Linked DNA regions of Bryobacter aggregatus MPL3. The main gene of each other region encodes a partner of the protein of the gene in region 2 in a complex. Links are inferred from orthologs where the notes say so. Each region holds a gene or a part of one and is shown on either strand. Other genes may lie near its edges.

Region 1 (10,681 bases), 4.0 Mb from region 2 along the record:
TCAGGCTCGAAACCACGGTATTGGCCGGCGCCGATTCGACATCGGCATGCTCGACAAACATCACCGTCTGGTTGATCGCAGCGGGCTCATCCTCGCCGCCAAAGCTGATTTGCAGATGCCCGGCATGAATGATGTCGCCGTTGGCCAAAGGAGTCGAGTTGGCGATGCGAAACCCGTTCACAGTCGTCCCGTTCTTGCTCCCCAAGTCCCGGACATGCCAGACGCCATCAATCTTCTCAAAGCTCAGATGTTGGCGCGAAAGCCCAAAATCTTCCGCATAACAAAGCTCATTGGTGGTCGCACGGCCTAAGCCAACCAGTGCTCCCTGAAGAGGGAAATTACGAGTTGCTCCGTCCTGCGTGCGAATGCTGAGTTCCAATGCCATGGGCTGACTCTTTATAGTAACGATGATGCGCCTTGATCTGCTCTACATTGGCAAAGCTCGCGACGAACACTCCAACGCGATGGCAGAAGAATTCCTGAAGCGCACCGGCCGCTGGGCCACCGTCTCCATGCGCGAGATCCACCCCGGCCGCTACGACCTCTTCGCCAAACACTCTGCCGCCCACAAAGTCTTCCTCGACCCGGCTGGCAAAAATTGGGATTCCGCCCGTTTCATCGAATTCACCGCCGATGCCGAACGTCTCTCCCGCGATATCGTCTTCCTGATTGGCGGCCACGACGGTCTTCCGCCCGCCTGGAAGCCCAAAGCCGACCTGCTTTTATCGCTGTCACCAATGACCTTTCCGCACGAACTGGCCCGGGCAATGTTGGCCGAACAGATCTATCGCGCCTTCGCCACCCTGCGCGGGCATCCCTATCCCCGCTAAACTGAAAGTTCATGTCTTGGTTTAAGCGCGACAAGCCCGGCGTCGATACCCCAAGCGATGCCGATCGCACGGTACGCACCGAAGGCCTATGGGTCAAATGCGAAGGCTGCAAGCAGATCATCTTCCGGCAGGATCTTGAAGAGAATCATAACGTTTGCAGCAAATGCAACTATCACTTCCGCATCGATGCACGAGAGCGGATGAATCTCCTCTTCGACAAGGTCTGGACGGAGTTTGACGCCGATCTGGTCTCCACCGATCCGATGACCTTCTCCGATTCGAAGCCCTATAAGGCCCGGCTCAAGGCCATGCAGGAGAGCACCGGCAGTAAGGACGCTGTCCTCAGCGGCCAGGGCCGTATCGGCACACACACAGTTAACGCCTGCGCCATGGAGCTGAAGTTCATTGGCGGCAGCATGGGCGCCGTGGTGGGAGAAAAGATCACCCGGGCCGTCGAGCGCTCGCTCGCAGGCCGGCAGCCGCTGGTTGTGGTCAGCGCCACCGGTGGCGCGCGCATGCAGGAAGGCGCCGTCAGCCTGATGCAGATGGCGAAGATTTCGAGCGCCCTGATGCGTCTGGACGAGGCGTCCATCCCCTACATCAGCATCCTCACCGACCCCACCACGGGCGGCGTCACCGCCTCCTTTGCCATGCTGGGCGATCTGAATATTGCCGAACCCGGCGCGCTCATCGGCTTTGCCGGCCCGCGCGTCATCGAGCAGACCATCCGCCAGAAACTACCCGAAGGTTTCCAGCGCAGCGAATTTCTGGTGGCCCACGGCTTTCTCGACGCCATCGTCTCCCGTCAGGATCTTCGCCCCTATCTCGCACGCAGCTTCGACTTTTTCGTGAACTGACACGGCATGGCTAGACTCCTCGCCTCCAGCCTTCTCGCGATCTCTGCCTTTGCCGCCGATTACGACCTCATCATCCGTGGAGCGCGCATCGTCGATGGCAGCGCAAACCCATGGTTCCATGCAGACCTGGCGATCAGTGGCGGCAAGATCGCCAAGATCGGGAACCTCACCGGCAAAACCGCCTCGCAAACCATTGGAGCCCAAGGCCGCATCGTCACCCCTGGCTTCATCGATGTCCACACGCACTCTGAAGGAGGCATCCTCCATCAGCCCCAGGCCGAAAACTTCCTGCGCGACGGCGTCACCAGCGTCGTCACCGGCAACTGCGGCGGCAGCGAACTCGACCTCAAAGACTTCTTCTCGAAGCTCAACCAGGCAAAGATCGGCATCAATCTCGCCACACTCATTGGCCACAATTCCATTCGCCGCGAGGTGATCGGGGCGGAAGACCGCAAGGCGACTCGGGCCGAAATGGAGCGAATGAAAGCGCTGGTCTCGAAGGCCATGGACGCGGGCGCGGTCGGATTCTCCACCGGTCTCGAATACGTACCCGGCACCTACTCAGCCACCGCCGAGCTGATCGAACTGGCGCAAGTCTCCGCGCGTTACGGCGGACTCTATGCGTCGCACATGCGCGATGAAGGCGACAAGGTGCTCGAGGCCATCGCAGAGGCGATCGAAGTGGGCAGGCAGTCTGGCTCGCGGGTCCAGATCTCGCACCTCAAGCAGGACACCAAAGCCTTCTGGGGCAACACGCCGCAGATGATCGAGCTGATTGAGAAGAACCGGCTCGCAGGCGTCGACATCACCGTCGATCAATATCCCTACATCGCCTACTCCACCACCCTCGCAACGACGCTGCCCACCTGGGCGCTCGCCGGCGGGCAGGAGAAGCTAGTGGAGCGGCTGCAAGACAAGGCCACCCGCAAGAAGATCTTCGACGAAACGCTCGACTTCAACACAAAGCGCGGCTATTCCGATTTCGAATACACAACCGTCGCCCGTTGCAGCTTTGAGCCGAGCTACGAAGGCAAGAACATCCGCCAAATCTCCGCGCTGCGCCGCTTGCCGCAATCACATGAATCAGACGTCGACACCGTGCTGCATCTGATGCAGCGCGGCGGCGTCAGCGTCGTCACCAAGGCGATGAGCGAAGATGATGTCGCGAGCATCATGCGCTATCGCAACACGGCAATCGCCAGCGACGGCGGCGTGGTCGCGATGGGCGCCGGGCGTCCGCACCCGCGCAACTACGGCACCAACGCGCGTGTCATCAACGAGTATGTGCGGTTGCGCAAGCTGCTTTCGCTCGAAGAGGCCGTGCGCAAGATGACTTCCCTGCCCGCTCAGACCTTCGGCTTCCGCGATCGCGGACTGCTGCGCGAAGGCTATGCGGCAGACCTCGTGATCTTCGATCCCGAACAGGTGCGCGACAACGCGACCTTTGAAAATCCCCATCAGTTTTCCAGCGGCTTCGATGTCGTTCTGGTCAATGGAAAGATTGCCGTCGATGGCGGCAAAATTACCGCGCAACGCGGCGGACAGGTGTTGTTAAGACAGTAGATGATTCAGTTCAGTCGAGTTGGGAAACGCTTTGGACATAAGGTCCTTTTTGATGACGTCAATTGGTTGATTGGCACCAAGGACCGCATCGGCCTGGTCGGCGCCAATGGCACCGGCAAGTCCACGTTGATGAAGATCATTGCCGGCATCGAGCAGATCGATTCCGGCGAGATGTCCACCATGCGCAACATGCGCATCGGCTATCTGCCGCAGGACGGCTTGAAGATGGTGGGCCGCAGCGTCTTCAATGAATGCGCCAGTGTTTTTGAGCCCATCCGGCAGATTGAGCGCGACATGGAAGCGGCTCTCCACGACATGTCCGATCTGGATCCCACCACCGAAGCCTACACTGCCGCGGCCGATCGATTCACCCGTCTCGATGCCGAATTCCGCGCCAAAGACGGCTACACCATCGACATGCAGGTGGGCACCATCCTCACCGGCCTTGGCTTCAGCAAGGACGAGTGGGCCAAGCCGTGCGAAGAGTTCTCCGGTGGCTGGCAGATGCGCATCGCGCTCGCGAAGTTGCTGCTCGAGAAGCCCGAAGCCCTCCTGCTCGACGAACCCACCAACCACCTCGATCTCGAAGCCCGCAACTGGCTCGAAGAGTACCTCCACAACTACCCGAACACCTTCATCCTCATCTCGCACGACCGCTACTTCCTCGACGTCACCGTCTCGAAAATTGTCGAGGTGTGGAACAAGAAAGTTAGTATCTATTCGGGCAACTACACGCACTACCAGCGGCAGAAGGAAGAGCGACTCGAGCAAATGCGCGCTGCCCAGCGCAACCAGCAGGACCGCGTCGCTCAGATCGAAGCCTTCGTTGATCGCTTCCGCGCCAAGGCGACCAAGGCGAAACAGGCCCAGAGCCGTCTGCGCGAGCTCGAAAAGATGGAGATGATCGAGATCCCTGAGGAGGAACCGATCATCCACTTCAAGTTCCCCGACCCCAAGCCCAGCGGCCGTGTCGTTGCTGAGTTCAAGAACGTCGCCAAGAGCTATGGCTCGAAGAAGGTGTTTGAGAACGCCAACTTCATGATCGAGCGCGGCGACCGCATTGCGCTGGTCGGCCACAACGGCGCCGGTAAGTCGACGCTCATCAAACTACTCACTGGTCTCGAAGGCCTGACGGCAGGCGAATACAAGCTCGGCCACAACGTCGAGTTCGACTACTTCGCCCAGGATCAATACAAGGCCCTCGACCCCGACTCGATCCTTCTCGATGACCTCTGCGCCACTGCTCCGAAGGCGACCGAAACCGAACTCCGTGGCCTGCTCGGCTGCTTTCTGTTCCGCGAAGAAGATGTCTTCAAGAAGATCGGCGTGCTGAGCGGTGGAGAACGCAACCGCTACGCCATCTGCAAGCTGCTCACCCAGCCCTCGAACTTCGTGCTGCTCGACGAGCCCACCAACCATCTCGATATGCGCGCCAAAGACATCCTGCTCGGCGCGTTGAAGAACTACGAAGGCACCGTCGTCTTCGTCAGCCACGACCGCTACTTCATCGACGAACTGGCCAAGAAAGTCTTCGAAGTCGCCAATGGTACGGTGAACATCTATCCGGGCAACTACGAAGAGTATCTGCGCGCAAAAACTCGCGTCATAGAGCCCGAAGCCGTCGTCGCCGCACCAGTAGAGAAAATCGCCGCCACCGAAGAGAAGACTTCCAATTCGAAGCGCGTGAATCCGATGAAGCTCAAGCAATTGCAGGATCGCTTGAAGCAAGTGGAAGCAGAAATCGCCACGCGGGAAGGCACTCTAGCGAAGCTCGACACCGAACTCAGCAATTACGTGAGTGCCGAAGAAAGTCTTCGTGTCTCGAGCGCCGCCGACCTCGAACGCTCTGCGATCGAGCAACTGATGGCCGAATGGGAATCAGTTTCGGAACAGCTCAGTTAGGCCAAATTGTCGGAGCATACACGGGGTCTGGATAGAGGACGCTCAGAATCTTATCGATGATCTGATGGCCGACATTCGGACCATTTGTCAGGATGACCGCGCCCTACTTGCGCTTCGGGTGAAAGAAGGCAAAGGTCTTCACATCGCTGTCCGCAGCGGTATGATCGACGATGATCTCCTCATTGATCTTGACGACATGCCAACCGAGGCCAAAGCCGCTGGCTACGCTGCAACGCTTCGGGTCTTTCGCTGCTTTGCAAAGCACCGAAGACATCTCGCGCGTCGTCTGATTGCGGGTGATCTTCCATCTCTCCGGGTCGCGCCGCATCGCCTCGATCAGGAACTTCGCATAATCGCAACGGTGGAGCGAAGCAGATCCGCCGCGGACCACTTCGTACGCGATTCGTCCTCCACCGGCTTCGCCTGTCTGTCCTTCCACCATTCCCGAGGCGTATACGAAGTCTCGTGCATCCCGATGGGCTCGAACACATACTGCTGGACGCTTCTCCGCAAAGTGCGCCGCATAATCAAAACCCTCGCCAGAGTATCCAAACGCAGTGCCTGGCTGCCATTGGAACTGCAACTTGTTCTTGGTTTGGTAACGCCAGTTCGGAAAGGCGCTTTGGTGAGACAGGCAAAGGCGCGTCGTCAGCAATTCATGCCAGTGGTTGTCCTTCACATCCTCATCCACCCAATAGGGAGAGATAGGTTCGTCCAGTGATAATCTGCCCGCCGCTGCCAGACGCAGCAACAGTTCGGCTGTAATGGGTTTCGTCAGGGAAGCAACGTTGTAAAGTGTCCGTGCATTCGCTGGCGGCCCGCCCGGCACCTGGTCTCCATAAAACGCAGTCCACACCAGCTTGCCATCCTCAATCCATCCAATCCCAACACCCGTCACTTGGAAGGCCTTGAGCCAAACCGGCATTCTTTCGTTCAATCGACTCGGCTGTGCCAGACACGCCATCGAGATCAGGAGCATCAGGAAGATCCGCAGAACTCCTAGACAGGGCACCTGCCTTCCGGTTAGCCAGCTAAACTGAAAGAATGAGACGTCGCGACCTGCTCTTGTCTGCGCTGGCCCTGAAGGCCAGTCCAGCAACTGCCCAAACCAAGGGTGAGTGGCGCAACCAGCAATCCGGCATGGCCTACCGGCAGCTGGGCCGCACCGGCTACATGGTGAGCGAGATCGTGATGGGCGGCAACACCATCTCTCCGAAAAACTACGATCATGTGCTCGCCGCGATCGACATGGGGCTCAATTATCTGGACACCGCGCCCGCCTACGGGGGCGGCCAAAGTGAGCTTGGTTACGCCGAGGTCCTGAAGATCCGCAAGCGCGACCAGTTCTTCCTGAACTCCAAAGTCTCGCTCTGGGATATCAATCGCAACCGCCTCTATCAGGACATCTACAAGAGCCTCGACGACACCGAACAGAAGCGCCTGCGCCATCTGGCGCTCGATGAGATTGCCCGCCGCAAGGCGGACGCGCCCGACTACTTCATCAATTACTTCAACGGCCAGCGCGATGAACTCGACCAGGCCTCGCTCGCCAATGTCATGGCCGCGCAGTATGGCAGCAAGATCGATCGTGCAAAAAATTACCGGCAGCTCATCCTTGATAGCGTCGACCAGTCGCTGCAGACTCTCGGCACCGATCACCTCGATCTGCTGATGTGCCCGCACGGCGCCAATACACCTTACGAAATTCAGAATCACCCGGAGATCTTCGAGGCTTTCGAGACCTTGAAGAAGGCTGGCAAGGCCCGTCATCTCGGCCTGTCCTCGCACACAGACCCCGGCGGCGTTCTCGAAGCCGCCGCCAAAACGAAAATGTATTCGGTGGCGATGGTCGCCTACAATATGGTGAACTCGCCCTACGTCAGTGGCGCAATCGCCGCGGCCAAGCAGTCCGGCATGGGCATCATCTCAATGAAGAGCGCCCGGCCCTTCAATTTCCGAGCCCCGCGCGAAACGCCCGCAGCGCAGATGAACCAGTTGCACGCCGCGGTTCCCGGCGATTTGAAGCCGATGATGAAGGCTTATCTCTGGAATCTGCGCAACCCGAATCTCACCGCCGCCATCTCCGAGATGGCCACAATGGAACACGTCAAAGACAACGTGCCGCTTGCCGGCGCGAAGGAGAAGGCAGCTTAAAGGATGTTGAAGGCGAAGTATGAACGGTGGCTCGATCGCTGGGAGACCGATCTGGCTACCCGGTCCACCGACCGCGTGGTGCGCCCCTTTGAATGGGGTACGGAATGGCTCACCGATCTGAATCTGCCGGGTCTCCGGGCCTACGATGGACAGAACCCCGAAGCCTGGATCCGCGAAGTGAACCAGGCTGCGATCAAGAACGGCAGCGACTTCTTCCAGCACACAACGCCGAAAGATTTCACGCTCGACGGCGAATGGCTGCGCTTCACCTCTCCGGTGGATTCGCCCTATCCCGAAAACAATCTCGTCGAAGCCCGCTGGTTCCCGATGCCTGAGGGCAAAGAGAACCGCCGCAAGCGCGCCGTCATCGTCTTACCGCACTGGAACTCGCACGCCGAACAGCATGTCGCCCTCTGCCAGGGCTTCCAGAAGCTCGGCATCCCTGCCCTGCGCCTGAGTCTGCCCTATCATGACCGCCGCATGCCGCCGCCGCTCACCCGCGCCGACTACGCCGTGTCTTCCAATATCGGACGCACCATCCACGCCACGCGCCAGGCCGTTCTCGACATCCGCGCCTGCGTCGATTGGCTCGAACAAAGTGGCATTGAGCACATCGGCATCGTCGGCACCAGTCTCGGCTCCTGTTACTCCTTCCTCGCTAGCGCCTACGACAAGCGGCTGAAGGTCAATGTCTTCAACCATTGCTCGGCCCGCTTCGGCGACGTCGTCTGGACTGGCCTTTCCACGCGCCACATCAAGAAGAGTCTCGAGGAGAATCTCAGCCTCGAACGCCTCCAGGGTGTCTGGGACGTCATGAGTCCCCGCTTCTATATGGCGCAGTTTGCCAAGCAGCAAGAGAAGAAAAACCTCTTTATTTACACCACCTACGACACCACCTTCTTGCCGCGTTACTCGGAAGAGATCCTCGCCGACGTCAAGAGCCACGGCGCACCGCATAAATTGGTCATCCTTCCCTGCGGTCATTACACGATGGGCGAGACGCCCTTCAAGTTCATCGTCGGCTATCACATCATTTCTCACATTGCTCGAAAATTAGGCTAACCGCGTCCCCATGCGTCAGTCTATTGGACAGATGCAGGGGACTGACGCCGAGATCATCGGTCTGATCCGCAATGGCGACAAGAGTGCCTACAAGGTGCTCGTGGATCGTCACAGCCGGATGATCTTCCGGGTTGCCTACCGCATCACTCGCAACGAAGGAGACAGCGAAGATGTGGTGCAAGAGAGCTTTTTACGGGCCTATCGAAATTTGGAACGCTTTGACGAGCGAGCCAGCTTCGGCACCTGGCTCCAACGCATCGCAACCAACTGCTCGCTCGATCTGGTCCGCAAACGCAAGCACACGGCAGACACTGGCGGCGAGGTTCCGGACTACGCCGACGCGGCCCCCAAGCCCGACCGGCTCCTCGAAAGCAGCCGCATGCGCGAGCAACTGGAGCGCGGCATGCAAACCCTGAGTGAGCAGGAGCGCGAAGCCTTTTTGATGCGCCACATCGAAGGGCAATCGATTCCCGAAATCAGCGACAAACTGGCGATCGGCATCAGTGCTGCCAAGCATAGTGTCTTTCGTGCAGTGGAGAAATTGAGGCGTTATGCAGCAGGACGATGAAGAGTTGATCATCCCTGAGCCCGATGCCGCGTTCGAAGATCGCATCTGGGCCCGGGTCTCCCGGCAGATCGATCAGGAAGCGAAGAAAAGCTGGAACTGGAAGTGGTTTGCCGTGCCCGTGCTGGCAACAGCGGCGCTCGCCATTGCCTTCTTCGCCGGACGGGTCAGCAAAGACCCCGACGGCATCACCGCCATTGCCTATCTGCCGCAGGAAAAGATGCTGCGCGCCGCCACCGTCGAGCACCTCGATCGCAGCAAGATGGTGCTGATCGAAACCACCAACAGCATCGGCCACAAACTGCCACGGGGCCGGGCCGAAGAACTCATTGCCAACAATCGCCTGCTCCGCCGCAGCGCGGTGCAGGCAGGACAAATCCAAACAGCGGAACTGCTCGAAGAACTCGAACGAATCCTCGTCGAGATCGCTCGCAGCCCCGAATCCATGAACCGCGAGGAAGCCACGGCACTCCAGGCACGCATTCGTGAACAGGGTCTACTCTTTCGCGTGCGCCTTCTCGAAAACGAACAGAAACAACCCAAGGAGCTAGACGCAGAATGAAACTGCTATTGCCATTGACCCTCACCGGCGCCCTGTTGCTGGGCTACGTTGCGGACGAAAAGAATTACCAGGAAGCCCTGTCCAGAATCGATAGCCGCGATTACAACGTCGCACTTGCCAAGTTGCGCACAGAGATCAACTCGGCCACTTCCCGCGCCGACGCAGCGATGTACTGGAGCGCCTACATCAAGAACAAACTCGGCGAGCGTAACGAGGCGCTGAAGCTGCTCGCCGACATGCAGCAGAAGTTCGGCAAGAGTTCCTGGATGGACGACGCACGCGCTCTGCAGCTCGAAATCCAACAGGCCTCCGGCAAGAAGATCTCCCCTGAAGAGCAGGCCGACGAAGACCTCAAGCTGATGGCGATCCAAGGCCTCATGAATGCCGAACCCGAACGCAGCATCCCGCTCCTTGAGCAGATCTTAAATTCCCAAAAGAGTCCTCGGCTGAAGAAGCAGGCTCTCTTCGTTCTGGGCCAAAGTAGCAATAGCAAGGCGCAGGAAGTGATCGGCCGCATCGCCAAAGGCACCGGCAATCCCGAGCTGCAAAAGATGGCCATCCACAGCCTCGGTATCGGTGGCAAAAAGAATGCCCCCATCCTCGAAGACGTCTACAAAAGCTCCAGCGACCTCGCCGTCAAGAAGGAAATTCTGCACAGCTTCATGATCATGGGAGAGAAGGATCGTCTCGGCTCTCTGGCCAGGAGCGAACCCGACGAATCGCTGCGATCGCAGGCCATCCACCAGCTCGGCATCAGCGGCGGCAAGGAGTATTTGGTCCAGCTTTACGGCACGGAAACCAGTCTAAAAGTGAAGAAGCAGATCATGCACGGCCTCTTCGTCGGCGGAGCCGCCAAGGAACTCGTGCAGGTGGCCCGCTCTGAAAAAGATCCGGAGTTGAAGAAGGAAGCCTTCCGCTCGCTCAGCATGATGAACAGCAAAGAAGCGACAGACTTTATGATGGAGATCCTCAAATGAAATGGCTCCTCCTGATCACCTTCGTCGCAACAGTAAACGGTCAGGATTTGGGCGCGGCCATCGCCGCCGCGCCCCCGGAAACATGGGTCGGCTATGAGGTTCCCATGCAGTCTGGTCGTGGAACCATTTGCAGCAACTGGAATGGTAACAACAGCAGCATCCACACCTACCAATCCAAGCTGATGCTCGACGGCCCGCGTACGATGAAG
Region 2 (10,810 bases):
CCGCAAGCGACTATTTCCCCGCGTCTCCAGGCGGATGCTCATCGCAGGCACGACGGAGAAGGGAACCGCGCAAAGAATCCCCAGTCCCAAAGCAATTCCGATAAAAATGGAATCGCACCGCATACTGTCCATCTGGGGAACAAATACACAAACTTCCGCCACCAGCCTCCTGGCCAACGCCAGCCCAAACACTGCCCCGCCCAATCCCAGGACAAGTCCTTCCGCAGCGAAAAGCTGGAAGAAGTGCAGCCTTCTCGAACCGAGCAGCACACGGAGAGCCAGCTCTCGCGATCTCCTGGACTGCCGTTTCAGATACCATTTCACGAGTGCGGCACAAGCCAGCAATAGCATGGCGAATCCTGCGCTTGCACCCCACCGCAGCGGTTGCTGGAGCGCTCCGGTGAGACTCTCTTGCAGCGCAACGGCGCGCACGCCCCATCTGGCATTGAAACGCGGATACTTCTGTTCGAGTTGCCGGGCGATCCCATTGAACTCAAGCTGCGCCGTCTGAATGCTCACTCCAGGCGCAAGTCGTGCGACGACATTCAGATATCGCCCCACATGGGTACGATCCTTGCGCTTCGGATGAAAGCGCAGGGGCAGCCACACATCGCAATGGGGGCTCCCCATCGTGAATGCATCGGCAGCCATCACGCCCACCACGAGTGCGTCCCGGCCATTCACAGGAATCGACTGGCCCACAATCGAAGCATCCCGCCCATAGCGTCGCGTGAACAAGCGGTCGCTGATCATCACCACCAGCGGAGCTCCATAGCGCCCATCGGCGATTTGAAATCCCGACCCCAGCGCCGGCCTCACGCCCAACACCTCGAAGAAATTCGGGCTCACCATCTGGCCTTCGACAATCTCAACGCTTGTTCCATCGAGCCGGGCTGCTGCATGGATCCACGTCGCGCTATCAAGCAGCGTGTTCGACTGTCGGGTCCAGTCGACAATGTTTGCAGGGGACACGGGAATCTCGCTTGCCCCTTCGGGCGAAGTTTCCCAAAGCCGCACCAGTTGTTTGGGTTCTTCCACCGCCAGAGGAACAAACTGAATCTGATACAGCAGCGAGAATACGGCCGTGTTCACTCCAATCGCAATCGACAGTGTCAGCAGGGCAATCCCAGTGAAGATCGGCATCCTGGCCAACGACCGCACTGGCTCCCACGAGATCCGCATATCTGCTCAGAAGCAATCGAAATGCCAGGAAAAACAGTGATTCTTGTGTCTAGATGCTTCCTCGACTGTCCGCTTTTGGAAATCCCCGTCGCGTTTTCGGACTCTCCCGCCGCGTCGGGTTGTAGACTAGCTAGGTATCTCCTCGGAGCGAATGAAAATGAAATACGTCCGCTGGGCTCTCCTCATCTTTCTCGCACTGGTCTGCTCGATTGCAGCCACCATTTTCCTCATGGGCCTTCGCGAAGGTGCCGATTCGATGAGCAACCGGGTGGAAATCAATCGGCCTGCTGCTGTTGTCTGGACTTATCTCGATGACCCTGTAAAAGCAAAGTCCTGGGTCGGATCGCTCAAGGAAATCAAGCAACTGACGCCTGGCGCCAAGGGCGTTGGAACAAAAGAAGTCTGGGTCATGACGGACCAGAACAACGCCGCGCAACAGATCGAGATCCAGTCCGAGATTACGGTGGATGAAGCTCCGAAGCGTCTCACGGTAAAGCTCATCGAACGAGAGACCTTCTCAGGCACCACCAACTACTTGCTGGAAGATCTCGGCGGCAATCGAACCGCCCTCACCGTCTCCAGTACTTTTCACTTCAACTACGGATTTGCCCGCTTCCTGCAGCCCATCATTATGCGGATGGCTACGGCGAAGATGGCGGAAGATCTGGATCGTCTCAAGGCCGTGGCGGAGCGGGAATAGTTTCCACCCAGCGATCACAGGCCAAGCAAACCAGCAGGCAGGGCTTCACCGCATCCATTCGTGCTTCGTACTTCTTCGAGGGGTTTGTGGTGTTCACGTGGACAAAGCGGGTGTCGGGATGCTCTTTGAGCAGTAGCGCCTGAATCGGATACTCCAACTGAAATATGTTGATATCCATCGCCAGATCGCGGCAGGAAGAAGCCCGCAGTTGCTGCATTGTCTCGTCATACTGCTTCCGCACATTCCACGGTTTCATGTCGTTGTAGTAAAGATCCTCGCGCGTGAACTGGAACATGTTCTCCGGTCCTCGTAGTGGTCTCACCCAGTTCTTGAACAGCATCAGCCGCGCACCGCTCAGGAAAAGCAAGCAAATGCTAACTTGTACAAGCCAATGCATGCGGGCCAGGCTCACACCCACCAGCGCCATGCCAAGGCTGAACAGCGGCAGCCACATGCGCGACATGAAGGGTTGCCACTTCAGATAGAAGCAGAACGCTGCTGTTCCCATCGCCATGGCCCCCAGAATCAGCAGTGCCCGCTTGTCCTGCTTCCAGGCCAGATAGATCGCCGCCCCCACCAGCAGCGCCAGATGCCAGCCATTGGCCGAGTCCGTCTCATGTAGCGTCCGCCGGGGAGCCGCATACTTTTCACCTCGCCAGGTCATGGCCGGATCGCTGGCCTGCAGGCCCAAGGCTTCATGGGCTTGGAGCGTCATCGCATAGACCCCGTCGTTCCAACGCTGTGATCCTGACCCCATCTGTTCGCTGAGATGGCGCATCAGATTCGAGGCAAGGGGCTGCCAACTGAGATACTCATTCCGCCACCGGTAGCGGCCGTCCGCTTGGGCGGAATCAAAGCCAAGCGGTGATCCGCTCAGGTCATAGTTCCGCCAGAAGAAAGGGCCGTTGATCAGCAGTACCAGCAGCGCCACATGGGGAATCGCCCGCGGAATCAGCAAGAGCACCAGCGGGCCGCAGAAGAGAAACGCAGTGCCTTTGGTCAAGCAGGCCAGCCCGCAAGCTGTTGCCACAGCCCACTTCCGGCCAGAGAGCGCGTAGGAGACCATCGTGATCAGCAGGAAGCTCAACAGCGCCTCATTTTTTACGCCAGAGCCCTGCATGATCCCGTTCGGTAAAGTGGCGGCGCAAAAGGCTGCCAGTGCCTGTCCTCGCGTGCCGGCGCCTAGGTTACGAGCCAATAGGCTGACGGCAATCAGATATCCGCCGGTGGAAAGCCAGGCGACACAGTTGGCCAGGCGGTCTCCGCCACTCAAGAGTTGAAAATGCAGCAGCAGATACTCATGCAGGGGCTGCAGCATGATCTGGTTGAGATAAGGCGTTGCGAAGAACTCGACGCTATGCTGCTGGATCCAGATCACGACGCGAGGCATATGATATGCCATCGCGTCGCTGGAATTGGGCGGGCTAACCAGTGCCGTAAAGCCTTCAATAGCCCAGATCCCGGCAACCGGAATCCACTCCCACGAGAAATCCCACTTCACCCCGCGCAGGCCCATCGTCCAGAGCGCAAGAATGGCCGCCCAGACAATCGCAATCGCTGGCCGCCCAATCCAGTGCACGGCGCTGAGGAGCTCCGTTGTGATGGCCACGGCCAGAACCGTGATCAGTCCAAGGGCAACGAAGCGTTCGCGCAAAGCGAATCTCTCTTAGTGCTTCTGAATCGAAGCGAGTTTGCGAGCGATAAAGGTCGTGTCGAAGTTGCCCGAAGCGAAATCTTCATCGTCCATGATCTTCCGCTGCAGCGGAATTGAAGTGTAGATCCCTTCCACCACAAACATATCGAGCGCACGTTTCATCCGCGCGATCGCTTCAGTACGGTCACGGCCATGGACGATCAGCTTTGCCACCAGAGAGTCATAATAAGGCGGAATCACACCGTCTGTATAGACAGCGGTGTCCACGCGTACGCCAATGCCACCGGGCAGATTGAGGCCGGTAATCTTGCCAGGGCAGGGTGCGAAAGTTTCGGGATGCTCGGCATTGATGCGGCACTCAATGGCATGTCCATTCAGGCGGATCGGTCCCTCGAGAATGTCTTCCAGCCGCTCGCCAGCTGCAATGCGAATCTGCGACTTCACCAGGTCAATCCCCGTAATCATCTCGGTCACCGGATGTTCCACCTGAATGCGGGCGTTCACTTCAATGAAGTACAACTTGCCCTGTTCATCCATCAGAAATTCCACCGTGCCGGCGTTGCGATAGCCAATCGCCTTCAGCGCCTTCTTCAGGGCCGCGATGGTCTCCTCCCGCAACTGCGGGCTCATGACAGGAGAAGGAGCTTCTTCGATCAACTTCTGGTGCCGGCGCTGGATCGAGCACTCGCGCTCGCCCAACACCTCGACATTGCCATGCTCATCGGCGAGCACTTGGAACTCGATATGCCGTGGGGCGCCAATGTACTTCTCGAGATAGATATCTGGCACCGTAAAGGCTGCACCAGCTTCGTTCTGCGCCTGCGCCAATAGGTTCGGCAGTTCTTCGGCGGAATGGACCACACGCATGCCGCGTCCGCCGCCGCCGGCTGCCGCCTTCAGAATCACCGGGTAGCCGATTTTGGCGGCATAGTCCAGTGCTTCTTCGGCACTGGTCAGCGCTTCCGGCGAACCGGGCAGCACGGGCACCCCGGCTTCCTTCATCACTTGGCGCGCCTTCTGCTTCAGGCCCATCATCCGCGTCACTTCGGGCGTCGGACCAATGAACTTGATCCCGCTCATGCCGCAGACTTCGGCAAAGCGATCATTCTCGCTGAGGAAGCCATAGCCGGGATGGATCGCTTCGGCATTGGTGATCTCAGCCGCGCTGATCACGCTCGGGATGTCGAGATAGCTGCGGGCGCTCTTGGCGGGACCGATGCAAACCGCTTCGTCCGCGAAGCGGACATGCAAGCTATGCCGGTCCGCTTCGGAGTAAACCGCAACGGTCTTAATCCCAAGGTCCTTGGCTGCGCAGATGACGCGCAGGGCGATTTCGCCACGATTGGCAATCAGAATTTTCTGGAACATGGCGCCTTAGTTTGGCCGGATCGTGAACAGTGCTTCGCCATATTCAACAGGCTTACCGTTCTCTACCAGCTTGGCGACCACAACGCCAGAGACTTCCGCTTCAATCTCATTCATCAGCTTCATCGATTCGATAATGCAAACGGTCGTCTTCGCCGTAACCGGATCGCCCACCTTCACAAAGGGCCCGGCCTCGGGGGACGGGGACTCATAGAAGGTCCCAACGATCGGGGACTTGATCGTGTAGAGGTTGTCCTTGGGCGCAATGGGCGCAGCGTTTGCCGCAGTTGCGGGTGGCGGCGCCACAGGAGCGGCGCTAGGCGCCAGAATCACTTCCTGCCGGACGGCCGCGCGCTGGATCCGGACTCGGTTCTCGCCACGCTGTACTTCCAGTTCCGCTACGCCGGTTTCATCGGCGAGCCGGATCAGTTCTTTGATCTCTTCAATATTCATCGCAGGGTCTAACCTACTATTGTCCAACCTTTTGGGGTCGGTGTGAGAATCTCTACTCCGCTTTCCGTCACGATCACCGTATCTTCGATCCGAACGCCCCCAAATCCGGGCTGATAAACGCCTGGTTCGACGGTAATCGCCATTCCCGCTTCCAACACCGTCTGGTCTGCTTTGCCTAGCCGCGGAGCTTCGTGGATCTCCAGTCCCAGTCCATGGCCGGTGGAATGGACAAAAAGTTTGTCGAGCTTGTGCCTCTTTAGCGCTTTGACCGCTGCCGCATGGATGTCCGCCGCAGTGCGTCCCGGCCGAATGGCAGCCAGCGCATCCAATTGCGATTCGAGGACCGCCTCATACATCCGGATCGCCTGCTCCGGCATTGTGCCGACGCCCAGCGTACGTGTCATGTCGCTCATATAGCCATGGAGACACGCACCCATATCGATCAACAGAAAGCCACCCGGCTCGATCTTGGCATCCCGCGGGCTCGCATGAGGTAAGGCAGAGTGCGCACCACTGGCCACGATCGTGTCAAAGGCTGGGCCTTCCGCACCCAGCTTGCGTTGTTGGTAATCGATCTCGGTGGCCAGGTCTTTTTCGCGAATGCCGGGCTTGAAGCGCTTCATCGCATTTGCGAATGCCTTGGAATTCAGTAGGACGCTCGCGCGAATTGCCGCGATTTCTTCCTCGGACTTTACCCACCTGGGCCTTTCGGCAGACGTTCCGAGCGGCACGAGTTTCCCCATGGCCGACAGGGCCTTAGAAAATCCATAGGAAGCCCGGGCATCCTCGAAGCCAATTTTCTTATATTTTAGGGCTTTCGCCTTAGTCTCTAGTGCCTTTAAAAGAGGCCCTTTGGCGACCGTAACCGGGCAGGAGACTTGTTCCTTCGCCTGGGTTGTATACCGGGGGTCGGTGAACAACCTGAGTCCTTTGCCGTCGACCAGGAGCAGCGCGTTCGATCCGGTGAAAGCGGTGTAGTATCTGATGTTTACGAGGCTACTGAGGACAATTGCATCCACCTTTTTCTCGGCGAGCAATCCGCGTAGTACTCTCGTTCGCAGGGACAGCTGAGACGGGTTTGGAGAGGAGTTCTGCAAGCTGAAATGGTACCATTACCGACTACATTCAGAGTTTAGAAAACATGGCCTCAAAACTAAGATATCCGACGCTACCATTTTGAGTGTAGAAGTATATGAATCGTCGAATCCAAGAAGGAATGCTGGTACTGCTTGTCGCGGGACTTCAGTTCGCTTGCTCCCGTGAATCGAGAAAAGAGAACGAAGTCGCCGCTCGTTTTCATGCCGTAGAGGTTGAGCCCAATCATCAAGTTGACTTGTCAAAACGGCAGGTATTTCCTTTCTCTGTTGTGCCTGGGGGCACACTCGACCAGAAGGAAGTCAAAGCGAAGGTTGCGATCGACCCGGTGGTCCGGGAGCATTACAAAGGAATCGATTTTGACAAGCTCAAGGCTTTCCGGCTGACGCGGCCTGCAACCGGCTATGTTTCCTACCGCATCGGGGACCGTATCTTCTGGACGGCGAAACGTCTTGCTTTCAAACCCGGCGAGATTTTGCTGAGTGACGGTGTGAACGTGCTCCGCGGGCGCTGTGGCAACCGGGTTTCGCTCCAGGCGAAGGGGCCGGTTCAAAAAAATGCGGAGCCTTCAGAAGCTGTTCTCGATGCCCCGAGCTGGGATGGTCCTGTTTTTCAAGCCATGGTTCGCGAGGCGAATGGCCAGGATTCCGGTTTGCCTTTCGTGCTGCCGAACCAAATGCCGAATGCCATTGCTACGATGCAGCATGACTTGCCGGATGGTCTCTTTCCCATTGCTCCCAGCGTTCTTAATAGCGGACCCGGTATGATCGGCGGTGGGTTGCCTGGCGGCCTCAGCAGTGGTGGTCAGAATGAATCTCCGGTGCTTGAGTCGCATCCTCCCTTTGTCTATATCGCGACGAATCCCGTGTTTCCGCCGGTTCCCGGCATCATTATCAATCCGCAGCCGCCCTTGGAATTTCCTACTGGCCCGGAGCCCATCTTCTACGTTCCTGTGCCCTCAACCAGCACTTCAGTGCTCTTCATGCCCGGGCCGAATCCTGGTGTGCTTCCTCCCACCGTGCAACCCCCAGACTGGCCGGTTTTTCCGCCGGGAGCGCCGTTTCCTCCGATTTACGAGCCTCCTGGGACGCCAATCGTGCCGGAAGTTGACCCGCCGATTGTGGTTCCGCCTGGTGAAAATCCGATTCCAGACGCACCACCGCCGCAGGTGGCACCTGTCCCAGAGCCAGGGACTCTGTTGTTGGTACCCGCTGCGGCGGCGTGGTTGTTCTACTTGAGGCGGTCTGCGGCGGCCAAAGCCGGCTCGTAAGCCGGATGCTCGGACATCTCGCTGACGTACTCGACGTGCTGGATGACGTTGTTCTTATCGATGACAAAGATCGCGCGGCTTTCAAAGCGGAGCGGCTCGATGAGCGTGCCGTAGTTGGTGCCAAAGCTGGCATTCTTGTGGTCGCTGAGCATCTTGACCTTGTCGATGCCGAAGTTGCTGCACCAGCGGCTCTGCGCGAAGGGCAGATCCATCGAGACCGTGTAGACTTCGACGCCTTCCATCTTGGCGATCTCATCATTGAAGCGTTTGGTCTGCGCATCGCAGACCGGGGTGTCGAGGCTCGGCACGACGCTGATGATGCGCACCGTGCCACCATCGCCGAGAGTCACCGATTTCATATCGGAGCCGGTGAGTTCAAAATTCGGGGCTTTGTCGCCCACTTTCAATTCAGGGCCAACCAGCTTCAGCGGGTTGCCGTGCAGAGTCGTAACACGATCAGACATGAGTAGAGTTTAGCAGCGCCTCCAAATCGCTCCCGTTGTGAACGGGCAACTGGCAAACGAAGTTCTCGCAGACATAAGCGCCCGGCTTCTGGCCCTCTGGCCGGTAAAGGATCCGGTGGAAGGGCAGGAAGCGTTTGTCGAGCACTTTGCGGTATTCGGAGACATCCTCGCCTTCGAGAATGATCTGCCGCGGCGGCAGCGCGAGCAGAGCGCCAACCATACGGGGCATGGTGCCCATGCGCTTGGCAAAGGCGCGGAAGGTCTTCTCCGGATCTTCCCCCAAACGGAGCAGCACTTGGGCAGCGATGGAATTGCCGCTCGGTTCTGCGCCGTCGTAATCGTCCTTGATGCGCAACAGGACGTTTGCATCGGCTTCGGTGGTCGAGTAGAAGCCACCGGCTTCGTGGTCTTCAAAGAGGTCGGTCATATCGCCGGCGAGCTTGCGGGCGAGGTCGATGTAGTGCTCGTTTGCAGTGGCCTCGTAGAGGTCGATCAGCGCATAGGCGAAGCTCGCATAGTCGTCGAGGAAGCCGGGGATCGCAGCCTCGCCATCGCGGTAGCGGCGGAGCAGGATTCCGTTTGCTGTCAGTAGCTTGTCTTCGATAAACTTTGTTGCTGCAATCGCTGCGTCCAGGTAGCGGGGCTCGTTGAGGGCGCGGCCTGCGGTGACGAAGGCCGAGATCATGAGCGCGTTCCAGGAGGTGAGCACCTTGTCGTCGAGATGCGGGCGGACGCGCTGGTTGCGGGCGGCGAGCAGTTTGGCGCGGAGTTCCTCAGGTAGGGGATCGGTGTCGGGGTTGGACAGGTAGAGGATGTTCTTGCCGGTGAATTCCGCGTGCGGGTCTTCGTGGACGTTGCCGTTGCGCTCGATGCCGAAGCGCTTGGCAAACCAGGGCATGCGGTCTGCGCCAACGATCGATTCGAGCTCTTCCCAGGACCAGATGTAGAAGGCGCCTTCGCCCTTCTCATGCGGGTGCGCCGGGTCGATGACGCTGTCCGCATCTTCGGCAGAGTAGAAAGCTCCTTCGGGGTGGCGGAGGTCGCGCAGGACGTAGTCGAGGGTTTCGCGGGCGGTCTGTGCGAGCGCTTTGTTGCCGGTGAGCTGGTAGGCCTCGATGTAGGCGTTGACGAGTTGGGCCTGGTCATAGAGCATCTTCTCGAAGTGCGGGACGAACCACTGCGCGTCAACCGAGTAGCGGTGGAAGCCGCCGCCGAGTTGATCGTTCATTCCACCGAGCGCCATCTCCTGGAGGGTCTTGACGGCCATCTCAAGCGAGTCCTCTGTTTTGGTGACGAGGTAATGGCGGAGGAGGAAGTTCAGCGTTACGGGGCGAGGGAACTTCGGCGCGGCTCCGAAGCCGCCGAGGTTCTTGTCAAAGGAACGGCTCATGCCGTGGTAGATGGTCTCGGCGACCTTTCGCGTATCGATGACACCTTCGCCGGGTGAGCTGTAGTTGTTGTGGCGCAGGCTCTCAAGCATGGAGTCCGTGGAGTCCAGGATGCGCGGGCGATCGGTCTTCCAGGCGTTGGCGAGCTGTTGCAGCACGGTGCGGAAGCCGGGACGGCCGTAGCGGTTCTCCGGCGGGAAGTAAGTGCCGCCGTAGAAGGGCTTCAAGTCTGGAGTGAGCCAGACGCTCATCGGCCAACCGCCAGAGCCAGTGGTGGCCTGGACGAACATCATATAGATGCGGTCGATGTCGGGACGCTCTTCGCGGTCGAGCTTGATCGAGATGAAGTCGCCGTTGAGGACTTCGGCGATCGACTCGTTCTCGAAGCTTTCGCGCTCCATAACATGGCACCAGTGGCAGGTGGAGTAGCCGATGCTCAGGAAGATCGGCTTGTCCTCGGCACGCGCGGCGGCAAAGGCCTCTTCGCCCCAGGGACGCCAGTCGACCGGGTTGTTGGCGTGCTGGAGGAGGTAGGGGCTCTTCTCGCCCGCGAGGCGGTTCATTGCGTCACCAGCATGAAGCTGAGTCGCTTCTCGTAGAGATCTACTTTGACGAGTGCGACCTGGACTTTGTCGCCGACGGAGAAGGCGCGTTTCGATCGTTCGCCGACGATCTTGCGGGAGAATTCGTTGTACATATAGCGGTCCTTGGGGAGGCTGTCGATGGGTACGAGACCTTCGATGAACAGCTCTTCTAATTCGATGAAGAAGCCGAACTTGGTGGTGGAGATGATCATCGCGTGGAAGTGGTCTCCAACACGGTCGCTCATAAAGCGCATCTTCTTCCATTCGACGAGTTCGCGTTCGGCCTCGGCGGCGCGGCGTTCGCTGAAGCTGGTGTCTTCGCCGAGTTGCTTCAGATACTCTTCCTCGAACCGCATGCCCGTGAGGATGCGATGGACGATGAGATCGGGGTAACGGCGAATGGGCGAGGTGAAGTGTGTGTAGGCCGGCGCGGCGAGGGCGAAGTGGCCGACGTTGTCGTTCGAGTAGCGAGCCTGTTTCAGCGAGCGGAGCATGAGGTAGCTGACGATGCGCTCCTCGGGCTTGCCTTCGATTTTGGCGACAAGCTTCTGGTAATTCTTCGAAGTGACGGTGTGAGTGGGGTTGTTGATGACGATGTCACGGCGGATCTTGCGGCCGTCCCGCGTGCTTTGAGTGTTGCGGTACTTCTTGACCG

The links.
Region 1: the proteins of accB (region 2) and accD are in contact, whole or in part, in a solved structure (PDB 8UXZ), measured with the Escherichia coli proteins. The link is inferred for Bryobacter aggregatus MPL3 from one-to-one orthologs.

What each region holds. Positions count from the first base shown.
Region 1 is NZ_JNIF01000003.1:35,151-45,831, forward strand. Bases 1-2,764 are described here. They hold accD (acetyl-CoA carboxylase, carboxyltransferase subunit beta), read left to right. Parts: upstream 1-841; coding sequence 842-1,687; downstream 1,688-2,764. Other genes in these bases: M017_RS27230 (SpoIIE family protein phosphatase), read right to left, coding at 1-385; M017_RS0100530 (23S rRNA (pseudouridine(1915)-N(3))-methyltransferase RlmH), read left to right, coding at 408-830; M017_RS0100540 (N-acyl-D-amino-acid deacylase family protein), read left to right, coding at 1,694-2,764. Outside these bases: more of M017_RS0100540, read left to right, coding at 2,765-3,250; M017_RS0100545 (ABC transporter ATP-binding protein), read left to right, coding at 3,251-5,152; M017_RS0100550 (serine hydrolase domain-containing protein), read right to left, coding at 5,256-6,164; M017_RS0100555 (aldo/keto reductase), read left to right, coding at 6,197-7,306; M017_RS0100560 (RcgR family putative quorum lactone hydrolase), read left to right, coding at 7,310-8,368; M017_RS0100565 (RNA polymerase sigma factor), read left to right, coding at 8,379-8,936; M017_RS0100570 (hypothetical protein), read left to right, coding at 8,920-9,495; M017_RS0100575 (HEAT repeat domain-containing protein), read left to right, coding at 9,492-10,472; M017_RS0100580 (hypothetical protein), read left to right, coding at 10,469-10,681.
Region 2 is NZ_JNIF01000003.1:4,079,351-4,090,160, forward strand. What follows is about bases 3,633-6,525. They hold accB (acetyl-CoA carboxylase biotin carboxyl carrier protein), read right to left. Parts: upstream 5,355-6,525; coding sequence 4,911-5,354; downstream 3,633-4,910. Other genes in these bases: accC (acetyl-CoA carboxylase biotin carboxylase subunit), read right to left, coding at 3,633-4,904; M017_RS0118910 (M24 family metallopeptidase), read right to left, coding at 5,363-6,451. Also shown: M017_RS0118885 (ABC transporter permease), read right to left, coding at 1-1,143; M017_RS0118890 (SRPBCC family protein), read left to right, coding at 1,340-1,882; M017_RS0118895 (hypothetical protein), read right to left, coding at 1,857-3,536; more of accC, read right to left, coding at 3,549-3,632; M017_RS0118915 (PEP-CTERM sorting domain-containing protein), read left to right, coding at 6,688-7,719; tpx (thiol peroxidase), read right to left, coding at 7,680-8,183; M017_RS0118925 (thioredoxin domain-containing protein), read right to left, coding at 8,176-10,134; M017_RS0118930 (ribonuclease R family protein), read right to left, coding at 10,131-10,810. UniProt on the Escherichia coli protein: This protein is a component of the acetyl coenzyme A carboxylase complex; first, biotin carboxylase catalyzes the carboxylation of the carrier protein and then the transcarboxylase transfers the carboxyl group to form malonyl-CoA.